2 regions of the Cytobacillus sp. BC1816 genome follow, and region 1 is predicted to be linked to the other one. Evidence: riboswitches for the same ligand, from Rfam matches in the RefSeq annotation. Region 1 holds a riboswitch; the other holds the start of a gene.
What was found. Region 1 has a riboswitch for cyclic di-AMP ahead of ACR42H_RS17130 (potassium channel family protein). Riboswitches for the same ligand answer to the same signal wherever they lie in the genome.
Positions count from the first base shown of each region.

Region 2: it holds a riboswitch for cyclic di-AMP, as region 1 does, so the genes downstream of both, ACR42H_RS03440 (cation:dicarboxylate symporter family transporter) here and ACR42H_RS17130 (potassium channel family protein) in region 1, are expected to answer to the same signal.

Region 1 covers NZ_CP195611.1:3,378,090-3,383,043, reverse strand. The annotation lists gene ACR42H_RS17140 (DinB family protein) at 1-224, shown strand, start outside; gene ACR42H_RS17135 (endonuclease) at 384-1,547, shown strand; cyclic di-AMP (ydaO/yuaA leader) riboswitch at 1,662-1,812, shown strand; gene ACR42H_RS17130 (potassium channel family protein) at 1,889-2,545, shown strand; gene ACR42H_RS17125 (TrkH family potassium uptake protein) at 2,592-3,962, shown strand; gene ACR42H_RS17120 (MarR family winged helix-turn-helix transcriptional regulator) at 4,048-4,482, shown strand; gene ACR42H_RS17115 (2OG-Fe(II) oxygenase) at 4,856-4,954, shown strand, end outside.
Region 2 covers NZ_CP195611.1:625,666-630,619, reverse strand. The annotation lists gene ACR42H_RS03450 (SDR family oxidoreductase) at 255-1,019, opposite strand; gene ACR42H_RS03445 (DUF4256 domain-containing protein) at 1,200-1,760, opposite strand; gene ACR42H_RS03440 (cation:dicarboxylate symporter family transporter) at 2,050-3,309, opposite strand; cyclic di-AMP (ydaO/yuaA leader) riboswitch at 3,437-3,586, opposite strand; gene ACR42H_RS03435 (hypothetical protein) at 3,708-4,109, opposite strand; gene ACR42H_RS03430 (hypothetical protein) at 4,102-4,344, opposite strand; gene ACR42H_RS03425 (dienelactone hydrolase family protein) at 4,341-4,937, opposite strand; gene ACR42H_RS03420 (hypothetical protein) at 4,937-4,954, opposite strand, start outside.

The DNA.
Region 1 (4,954 bases):
GAATGAAAAATTTGGCCACACTTAGAGGTATACCTGATCTGGAAATTCATTTCGAAAAGACAGGACTTCATCCAGCATTTGGTCCAGTGAGAGTCAGGGAATTGATTTCCACTTGGGCAGTTCATGACCTTACGCATATTTCACAGATTTCACGAGTATTGGCAAGTAGATACAGGACTGATGTTGGTCCTTGGATTCAGTATCTGGGCATTTTAAAAAAGTAAGCATTGCATCGTAGTTGAGTTTTGTAAATTCTGTGTGAAAAGTAAAGTTTTGGGACCAAAACCTCATGATATGGCCGAAGGTGTTCATTTATACTTGGAGAAGATTGTGGCTTTTCTGATCATTTATAAGTCCTTTCAAAAAAATATGGAGGCGAATGAATGCTGAATCATAAGAAAAAAGGCCTGCTGTTAACTTTTATTCTGGTTACTGTCATTATGATCGTGATGCAGCCCATTCAAAATTCTATCACTAGGGCAGCTGCCGGGGATGGATCCTGGTCATCACCTTATTCGGTTTCACAGGGAATCAATACTCAAAACAACACTTCCAAAACGGTTCAAGGCTATGTGGTTGGACAGCCGACTGCGGCAAATATGGTTATTTCCAGCGGGTTTCCAAATGATTATGCTTTGGCCCTGGCTGATAGTCCATCAGAGACCAGCACAGCCAGGATGCTTTATGTTCAAATTCCTTCCGCGTTTCGCTCAGCTTTTGGCTTAAAATCCAATCCATCTTTGATTGGAGAAAAAATTAAGGTAACCGGAACGCTTACCGCCTATTTTTCTCATCCGGGACTTAAAGATGGGACGGCCTTCGAACAAGCTGGTGATGGAACAGCCGATCCCGGCCCTGAACCAGGAGGATATTATGATGCTGCAAACGGAAAAACAGGGGAGGCTTTAAAAACAGCCCTCCATACTATCATTGATGACCACACGGAAATTTCCTATTCGAATGTATGGGAAGCACTGCGCGAGACCGATGAAGATCCTGGAAATCCCAATAACGTCATTCTTTTGTATACTGGCCGATCTCAGGGGAAATTTACCAATGGTTCTGGCGTCAATGATTGGAACAGGGAGCATGTTTGGGCTAAATCTCACGGGGACTTTGGAACTGTAATGGGTGCAGGAACAGACTTGCATCATTTACGGCCAACAGATGCTTCTGTAAATAGTTCGAGAGGGAATCTTGACTTTGACGATGGGGGCACCCAGCATTCAGAGGCACTGGGAAACTACTATGATTCAGATTCCTGGGAACCCAGGGATGAAGTAAAAGGCGATGTTGCGAGGATGATTTTTTATATGGCCGTCCGTTATGAAGGAGACAGCGGAGAAGTGGATCTGGAGCTCAACAATCTGGTCAATAATGGCTCTGCTCCTTATCATGGCAAAATGTCTGTCCTGCTTGAGTGGCATAAGGAAGATCCGGTAGACGATAACGAGCGGAGAAGAAACGAAATTATCTATTCTGATTACCAGCATAACCGCAATCCATTTATAGATTATCCCGAGTGGGCATCAGCAATTTGGGAATAATCTTTGGGAAAGCACTTTCCGTTACAGGGAGGTGCTTTTTATTTTACATACTATGTTAAAAAAAGATTGACAAGAGATTTCCATGGGAGTAATTTATACTTATTAATTTCATAGTAAACCTTTTTGCTGAATCATTATGAGCGGGGGAACCAATTTTGATAAACCTGGTTTATCTTGGGGTGAATCTTAGCATATTAAAGCTAAGAAGGGATACTCTCAATCCCTAATCCGACAGCTAACTCCGTAAGCCGAATCGAGAGAAGGGTTGATGGAAACCATTGGCCATTCTTTTTAAGAGTGGTTTTTTTGTGTTCATTTTCAAAAAGAAGGGAATTTCTTCAATGAAAAAACAGTATGCTGTATTTGGTTTAGGCCGCTTTGGCGGAAGTCTCGTAAAGGAATTTCATGAATTGGGAGTGGAAGTGCTCGCAATTGATGTCGACCAGGAGAAAGTAAATCAATACGCACAGTTTGTGACATATGCAGTTCAAATCAATGGCATTGATGAAGCTGCTATAAAGCAATCAGGGATTAAGAATATTGATCATGCATTTGTTTCATTTGGTGAAAACATTGAGTCCAGCATATTGACATCCTTGTTATTAAAAGAAATGGGGATTCCAAAGGTGTGGGCAAAGGCACATAATGAGTATCATGCCAGGGTGCTCGATAAAATTGGCGTCGATCGAGTTATCCACCCGGAGCGGGACATGGCTAAGCGGATTGCCCACCATATTGTTTCGGAAAAGATGATTGATTATATTGAGCTGTCTGAAGATTACAGTATGGTTGAGATTGTGGCCACCGATAAAATTGCCAGAAAATCTCTGTCTGAATTGAATATTAGGGCTAAGTATGGCTGTAATATCGTAGGGATTCAGCGCGGGAAGGAAATAATCGTTACTCCTCCAGCTGAAGAGGTCATTTTAAGGGGTGATGTCCTGATTGTAATGGGACACAATAAAGGGATTGGCCGGTTTGAGAGGCATGGAGTGTAAGCTTTTTCAATGATGTTTACCATTTTAATGAAGGAGATTATGGACCATGTACAAAGAAACCAGAAGGAAAAGAAGAATTGAGCGGCCCAGCACATGGATCAGGATGAATCCTGCACAGGCTTTGTCTATTGGCTTTTTAATTCTTATAGCAATTGGCACCCTGCTGCTTATGCTCCCTTTTTCAACTAGTGACAGGCATCATTTATCGTTTATTGATGCCATATTTGAAGCAACTTCTGCTGTATGTGTGACAGGTTTAGTCGTCGTCGATACACAAACAACATTTACTGTTTTTGGCCAGGTGGTTCTTATGGCTCTTATACAAATAGGCGGACTTGGTTTTATGACATTTGGAGTTCTCATTGCCATTATGCTTGGGAAAAATATTGGCTTAAAGGGAAGGCTGATGATACAGGAATCATTAAATCAGCTTACAATTGAAGGGATGGTCCGTCTCGTAAAATTCGTAGTGGCTTTTACTCTGATTGTTGAAGCAATTGGTGCCATAATTTTGGCTGTTCGGTGGGCTGAAGATTTTGGATTTCCGAAATCTTTATATTATGGGGCTTTTCATTCGGTTTCAGCTTTTAATAATGCCGGGTTTGATATTATGGGCGACTTTAGCAGTGTTACCGGTTATGCAGGGGACTTTCCTGTCATTTTGACGTTAAGCTCGCTGTTTATCATCGGAGGAATTGGCTATATCGTGCTGCTTGATTTAAAAGTCAATAAAAGCTTGCGGAAACTTTCTCTTCATACGAAATTGGTTTTGCTGATGACACTGATTCTAAATATATTAGGCACAGTTTTCATATTTCTTTTAGAATTCAATAATCCCGCGACAATTGGTGAATTGGGAATGAAGGAAAAACTTTTAGGATCTTATTTTCATGGAGTCGTTCCAAGAACAGCAGGCTTTAATTCGCTTAACACAGGTGAGCTGACAATGGGCTCTCAGCTTATTACCATGCTTCTAATGTTTATTGGCGGAGGATCAGGCGGAACGGCAGGAGGCATTAAAGTAACAACCTTTGCTTTAATCCTGCTTGCTGTCAGAGCCCTCATCAAAGAAGATGAAGAAGTTAATCTGATGGGCAGAAGAATCCCGAAGGAATTAATTTTTCGGGCTTTTACGATTACAGTATATTCTATGGGATTAATAGCTTTGGTTCTATTTCTTCTTTCTTTGACAGAAAATGCACCGCTGAATATGCTTTTATTTGAAGTTATTTCTGCTTTCGGCACTGTGGGGATGTCTCTTGGATTAACTCCGGAACTGAGTCCATTAGGAAAACAATTAATTGCATTCATGATGTTTGCAGGCAGGGTGGGTCCTTTAACTCTTGCATTCGCACTTGCAAGAAAAAGAGAAAAAGCTAATTTTAAATATGCTGAAGAGAAAATCATGATTGGATAAGTAAAGGAAAGTTATCTGGTGTATATGACAGAATTATTTAAATTCAATAAAATTTTCCACCAATAAAGAGGATAGGGGATATTAAATGAAAACCAGATTTAATGACTATATAAGCATTAAGATCCATCAAATAGACCTTACCTTAACAAGCTATATTAAGGATAAATTAGCCCACTTAAATATTGCCCCGGAGCAGAACCTGATTCTTATGCTTCTCTGGGAAGAAGACGGATTAAGCCAAAACGAAATCGCCAGGCGGCTGGACAAAGATAAATCCAACATTACCAGAATGCTGAGCAGTCTTGAAAAGAAAGGGTTTATCAAAAAAAGCATGAATAAAGAGGACAGCCGATCTCTGAATGTCTATCTAACGGAAAATGGCAAAAATCTCAGTGAGCATGTATATCCCATCACAGAGGAGTTTCACTCGATCGTCACATCGGGCATAACGAAGGAAGAGCTGAGAATTGTTGACGATGTTTTAACGAAAATGAGAAGAAATGTCGAGGGTAATAAGTAAAATGGCCGGTGCAGGATAGAGTGGGATGCTCTATCCTGTTTTTTTGTGAAGGTCATAAGGCCGAAAAGTCGTAGAGTGAGAAGAAAATGGTTGTCATGAATGCATTATGAAGCTGAAAAATCGAGGAGTGAGAAGAAGATGGTCGTCATGAATGCTTCATGAAGCCGAAATGAGAGCAGCGCTGAGAAAACAGTCCTCATGAATCTATAAGAATTTATAATGGCACTCTAAAGAGAATCAGTTTATATAAAATTAGAACTATCAGAATTACCAGGTAAATCGATTCAGTTCCTTCTTTAATAATAGTATAATAAAATACATATATTTCTATATCTGGCCAACGGGTGTTTTCAGTGAGTCATACAGGGGGACGATGATGACGAAGATTATGCAGATATCAGATGAACTGAAGGATTGGATTGTGGGTGCGCTAAAAAGTAATGTGAGTCCGATTGCACTTGCAAACGCTTTG
Region 2 (4,954 bases), 2.6 Mb from region 1:
ATGGCGATTAAATCAACACGAGTAAATGGTTTACTGATATATTTATCAAGGTTGATGTTAATAAAAAAGAATATGGAAAATAAAAAGAATTGATAAAAACAAAATCTAAAATAAATCATAGGTGATTACCTCTATTATGCAATTTTTAAACTGGATTCCTTATCTAGTTCCACAAAAATAGCGTTAAATCCCTTCCTGGATCAACGCCTCAATCAGTATGGATGCACCCCTGCACTTTTTTTTGCAACCTGATCCTAACAATCAATCTTTTTCCTTAGATATTCCCCGAATGTGATTTCCCCCATTTTTCGAGCAGGATTGGTATTTTTCCCATCAGAAAAGGATTTATATAGTTTTCCAGTTAGAGATAAGCTTAAAACTTTATTTGGCTCATTATTTAGTTTGATTTTCAGTTCAGCCATTTCACTTAATGTCATAACATCTGGTCCGCCAAAATCCTCTGCTCTTCCTTGTGGTTCTTTATCCACTAAACCTATTAGATGATCAGCAAATTCACCCGCATCTACACTTTGACACTTAAATTTTCCCGGGACAATATATCTTTTAAGAAAGGGTTTGGATAGAAATAAATTATCTATAAAATGGTGGAACTGAGTGGCGCGTACGATTGTATGAGGGATAGAGCTCTTTTTCAGCAATTCTTCTGCTTCTAATTTTAGCTTATAATAGTTAAATGGTATTTCATCAATCCCAACAATTGACGGATAAATAAAATGTTTCACGTGCTGCGCTTTTTTTAATAACTCCTTAAAGCCTGAAACCTCTACACTTTTAGAATTTTTAATTGGGCTTGTTGCTGCATGAAGGATTACATCTGCATCTTTTACTGCTTCTTCTACTCCTTCACTTGACGATAAATCGCTATAAATCCACTCGAAATGTCCTATTCCATCAGGTTTTCTCCTAGAAGTTAATTTAACTTTATAGCCAGAATCTTTTAGTTGATTAAGCAAAGCTGAACCTAGTTGGCCTGTGGAACCAGTGACCAATATTTTCAAGTACGACACTCCCATTCTTATGGGTTTCCTTTATATTGTATTATTCAGATATTTGGTGCTATATTCGACTATACTGCCCGTTTTTACAAAAAGAGCCGCCGTAATGGCAGCGAAATACAGAATATGTTCGTTAAAGTGCAGTCTTCAGGAAGTCATCTCCCTAAAATTGCTGCAATGAATCTAAACCCTCAGCGAGCCGCGGAAACCCCTTGCCCCATAATAGGAATCGGCTCCATTGTGATATATAAAAACAGTGTCGTAGCGGCGGTCACAAAAGATAGCCCCTCCAAGTTTTCTGATATTCTCAGGTGTTTGTACCCAGCTCGAGGTTTTCTTATCGACATGTTCAAGCTCCTGAAGCTCCCGGTATTCCTCTTCTGTTAAAAGTTCAATGCCCATGGCCGCTGCCATATCCATAGCGCTGTTTTCCGGCTTGTGTTTTTTCCGTGCCTCCAGCGCTGCACGGTCGTAACAAACACTTCTCCTGCCTTTAGGACTTTCAGCTGAAAAATCATAAAATATGTATTCGTCCGTCTCTTTATCATGGCGGACAACATCCGGTTCACCTTCAGTTGCTTCCATTTCACTGAGCGACCACAGTTTTTCAGGATTAGCCTCGAGCTTCGCTTGTACATCAGCCCACTCCACACCTTCATGGCGGTGCATGTTTTTCTCAAAACGTACTTTCAGAGATTCCAGCAGTTCCTCACGCTGTTCTTGTGACAGCTCCATATTTCCCATTGCCAAGTTAACTCCTCCTAGTTTTTACTCCATTATAATATAATTATGACCTTAAGGGCTATTTGATAAAAGTGGAGCAGCATTAACTATTCATAAGCCACCTTTGGACTCTCTCACGTTGGTTTCCCGCTATTCTGTCCGAACTTGCTCCACCTTCGGACTCGTTCACCTGGTTTTCCCACATTTTTCTGTCCGAACCTGCTCCATCTTCCTCTCTTTTTGGAATGGCACAAAGAAACAAAAAAAACACTAACAAATACGTTTCCATTTGTTAGTGTTTTCCAATATATTATGAAGCTTGTTCAAATCTTTCTTCTGCTGGAGGGTTAAATTGACCTTCCCACTTAGCAATAACAATAGCCGCAAGTGAGTTCCCCACCACGTTAACGGCTGTTCGGCCCATATCAAGGATACGGTCGATGCCGGCAATAAAGGCAAGGCCTTCTGCAGGCAATCCAATTGTGCTGAATGTAGCCAGCAGCACGACAAAGGATACGCCGGGCACGCCCGCCATTCCTTTCGATGTAACCATCAGAACTAACATTAATGTAACTTGCTGTCCTATGCTTAATTCTATCCCAAACATCTGTGCAATAAATAAAGAGGCAATGGCCTGATATAAAACGGATCCGTCCAGGTTAAAAGAATAGCCTGTTGGAATAACGAAGGACGAAATATGTTTCGGGCTTCCCGCTTTCTCCATTTTGTCCATGATTCTCGGAAGCACCGTTTCAGAACTTGCAGTTGAAAATGCCAAAATCAATTCTTCTTTAATCATCTTCAATAATTTAAAGATGCTGAACCCGACAACTTTGGCCATTATCCCTAACACAACAAGAACAAAGAAGATCATGGCTCCATATACAGTAAGTGCAAGCTTGCCCAAAGGAATTAATGAGGCAAAACCATACTTGGAAATCGTTACACCTATTAAGGCAAATACTCCAATTGGTGCATACTTCATAAATAGGTTTGTCACATAGAACATGGCCTTTGCCGTACCTTCGAAAAATCTCAGTACCGGTTTTCCTTTATCCCCAATTGCTGCAATTCCAAGGCCAAATACAACGGCAAAGAAGATAATTGCCAGCATATCGCCTTCAACCATGGCTTGTACAGGATTAGTAGGTACGATATGCAAAAATGTATCTGCTATCGACTTGCCTTCCTGCTCTTTATTGGTTTCGACATAGCTTGAAATGTCACTCTGCTGCAGGCTGTCCATATTCAAACCGGCACCAGGCTGAATAACATTACCTGCAATGAGGCCAACCACAATAGCAACCAAAGTCATGCCAATAAAGTAAGTCAATGATTTACCGCCAAGCTTCCCGACAGATTTCAAATCACCAACACCAGCAATAGCAACAATAATTGTTGATAGTACTATGGGAACAACAATCATTTTAATTAAGCGGATAAAAAGATCGCCAAATGGCTGCAGGACACTTTGCGCCGTTTCACTTCCATAGAAAATACCGCCAACAGCGATCCCTAAAATAAGACCGATGAAAATTTGAGTGGCTAAACTTAGTTTAATTTTTTTCATCAATTACCCTACCTTCTTGTTAGTTTGATACGTGCTGCGCAGGCAAGGGAAACAAAGATGAGATCCTGATAAAAAAGAAAATCGACAAAAATGAGGGTTTTGTCAATTCACACTATTTCATATTCTCTTATGTTTCCTTAAACGCTGACGAGGTTAGCTTTCGGGTTAGGACTGCGGAAACAGTAAGCCCTTCCATAGTAGGATTCACCCCAAGCGGAAACTCCGCTGTAAATATTGGGTCCCCCGTTCTTAAAATAAGATTAAGCATAGATCACTAGATCATTATATTATTTCGAGATAATTTTTGTAAATAGTTAAGTTTTCCCGGCAAAATTAAATGGCCTCTTTAACACGCCAAAAAGAGCTGGAATTCAATGTTTTTTCTGCTCTTGCACTTGTTATTGGAAATCAATATTAATAGCAATGATAAATATAAGCACGATCACGGATAATGCTGTATTTACTGACCACCACCTTATTTCTGCCTTTGTCAGTACACGATCAATGATGAAAAAAGAGACAGCAGAAACAAGACTAAGTTCTTTTAAAACTGAACCAAATAGACAATGGAATAAAAAAGAGGCAATTTCACGATTTGTGCTAGCATTGAAAATCTTCTTGCTCAACCAGTCACTGAATATCGAAGTAATTACTCCATAGGTAACGACAAACAAAAAATTTAAATAATATAAATTAAGAAAAGCATTCATATCAAAGCCTGTTAGCACTGAAAAAATCAGTGCAAATAACACACTGCTAAGAATGGATGTTAAAATTTTTCTCCTTAAAATATTAGACATTTCCCACTTCATCCTTTATGGAGGCTGCATAATAAAAAGTAAATTTTATAAGTTGAAAATAAGCAAAACAAAAAAGGCATTTGGCTCCGCCTGCGCCAAATACAATGATAGCCACACATGCTATCCCCGCTAAATCTAAATTAGCATTTTTGTATGAAGAATATTGAACGTGCTTGTAAACTTTTATTAAAATTCCCTGGTGATAACACTCAAGGTTAGCATCATAATTCCTCAATCAATATGCAATAAAAAATCCAACGCTCTGCTAAATGCTTCTTGTTCTGATTTTGCATCATATCTGAAAGAATACGGATCACTGAATCCATGTTTTCCTGTGAATTTATGTACTTTAATATTCTTTTTTTCTAAGTCTAATAGTAACTCATCAACATTAAAAGACTGCTCTTCTTGCGGAAAGAATAGCATTATAGGACACTGGGGCGTTAACTCTAAATAGTCCCTAATCCTTGAACCGTAGTATCCAACTATTCCATCAACACATTCTTCCTCACTGCACAGCCAGGCAACAGTTGCCCCTATACTAAAACCAATGATATATATTTTTTCGTATTCATCTTTAACTTCTAATAATAAATCTTTAATTTTTTGGGCAGCTCTGTCGAAACCTGTTTGTTCCATAAAATGGCGATAAGCAGCTTCCTCCTGAAAGTATTCAAAAGGTTTCTCCCGCTCTAATAAATGGGGGCAGGTCACATCAAAACCCTGCTTTGATAATAATTCGCAAAAACTCTTTATATGTTGATTAATTCCATAGATTTCGTGGATTACGAGGATTAAAGAATTAGAATTACTCTGTCTTTCCATGATTATGACCCTTCTTCTCC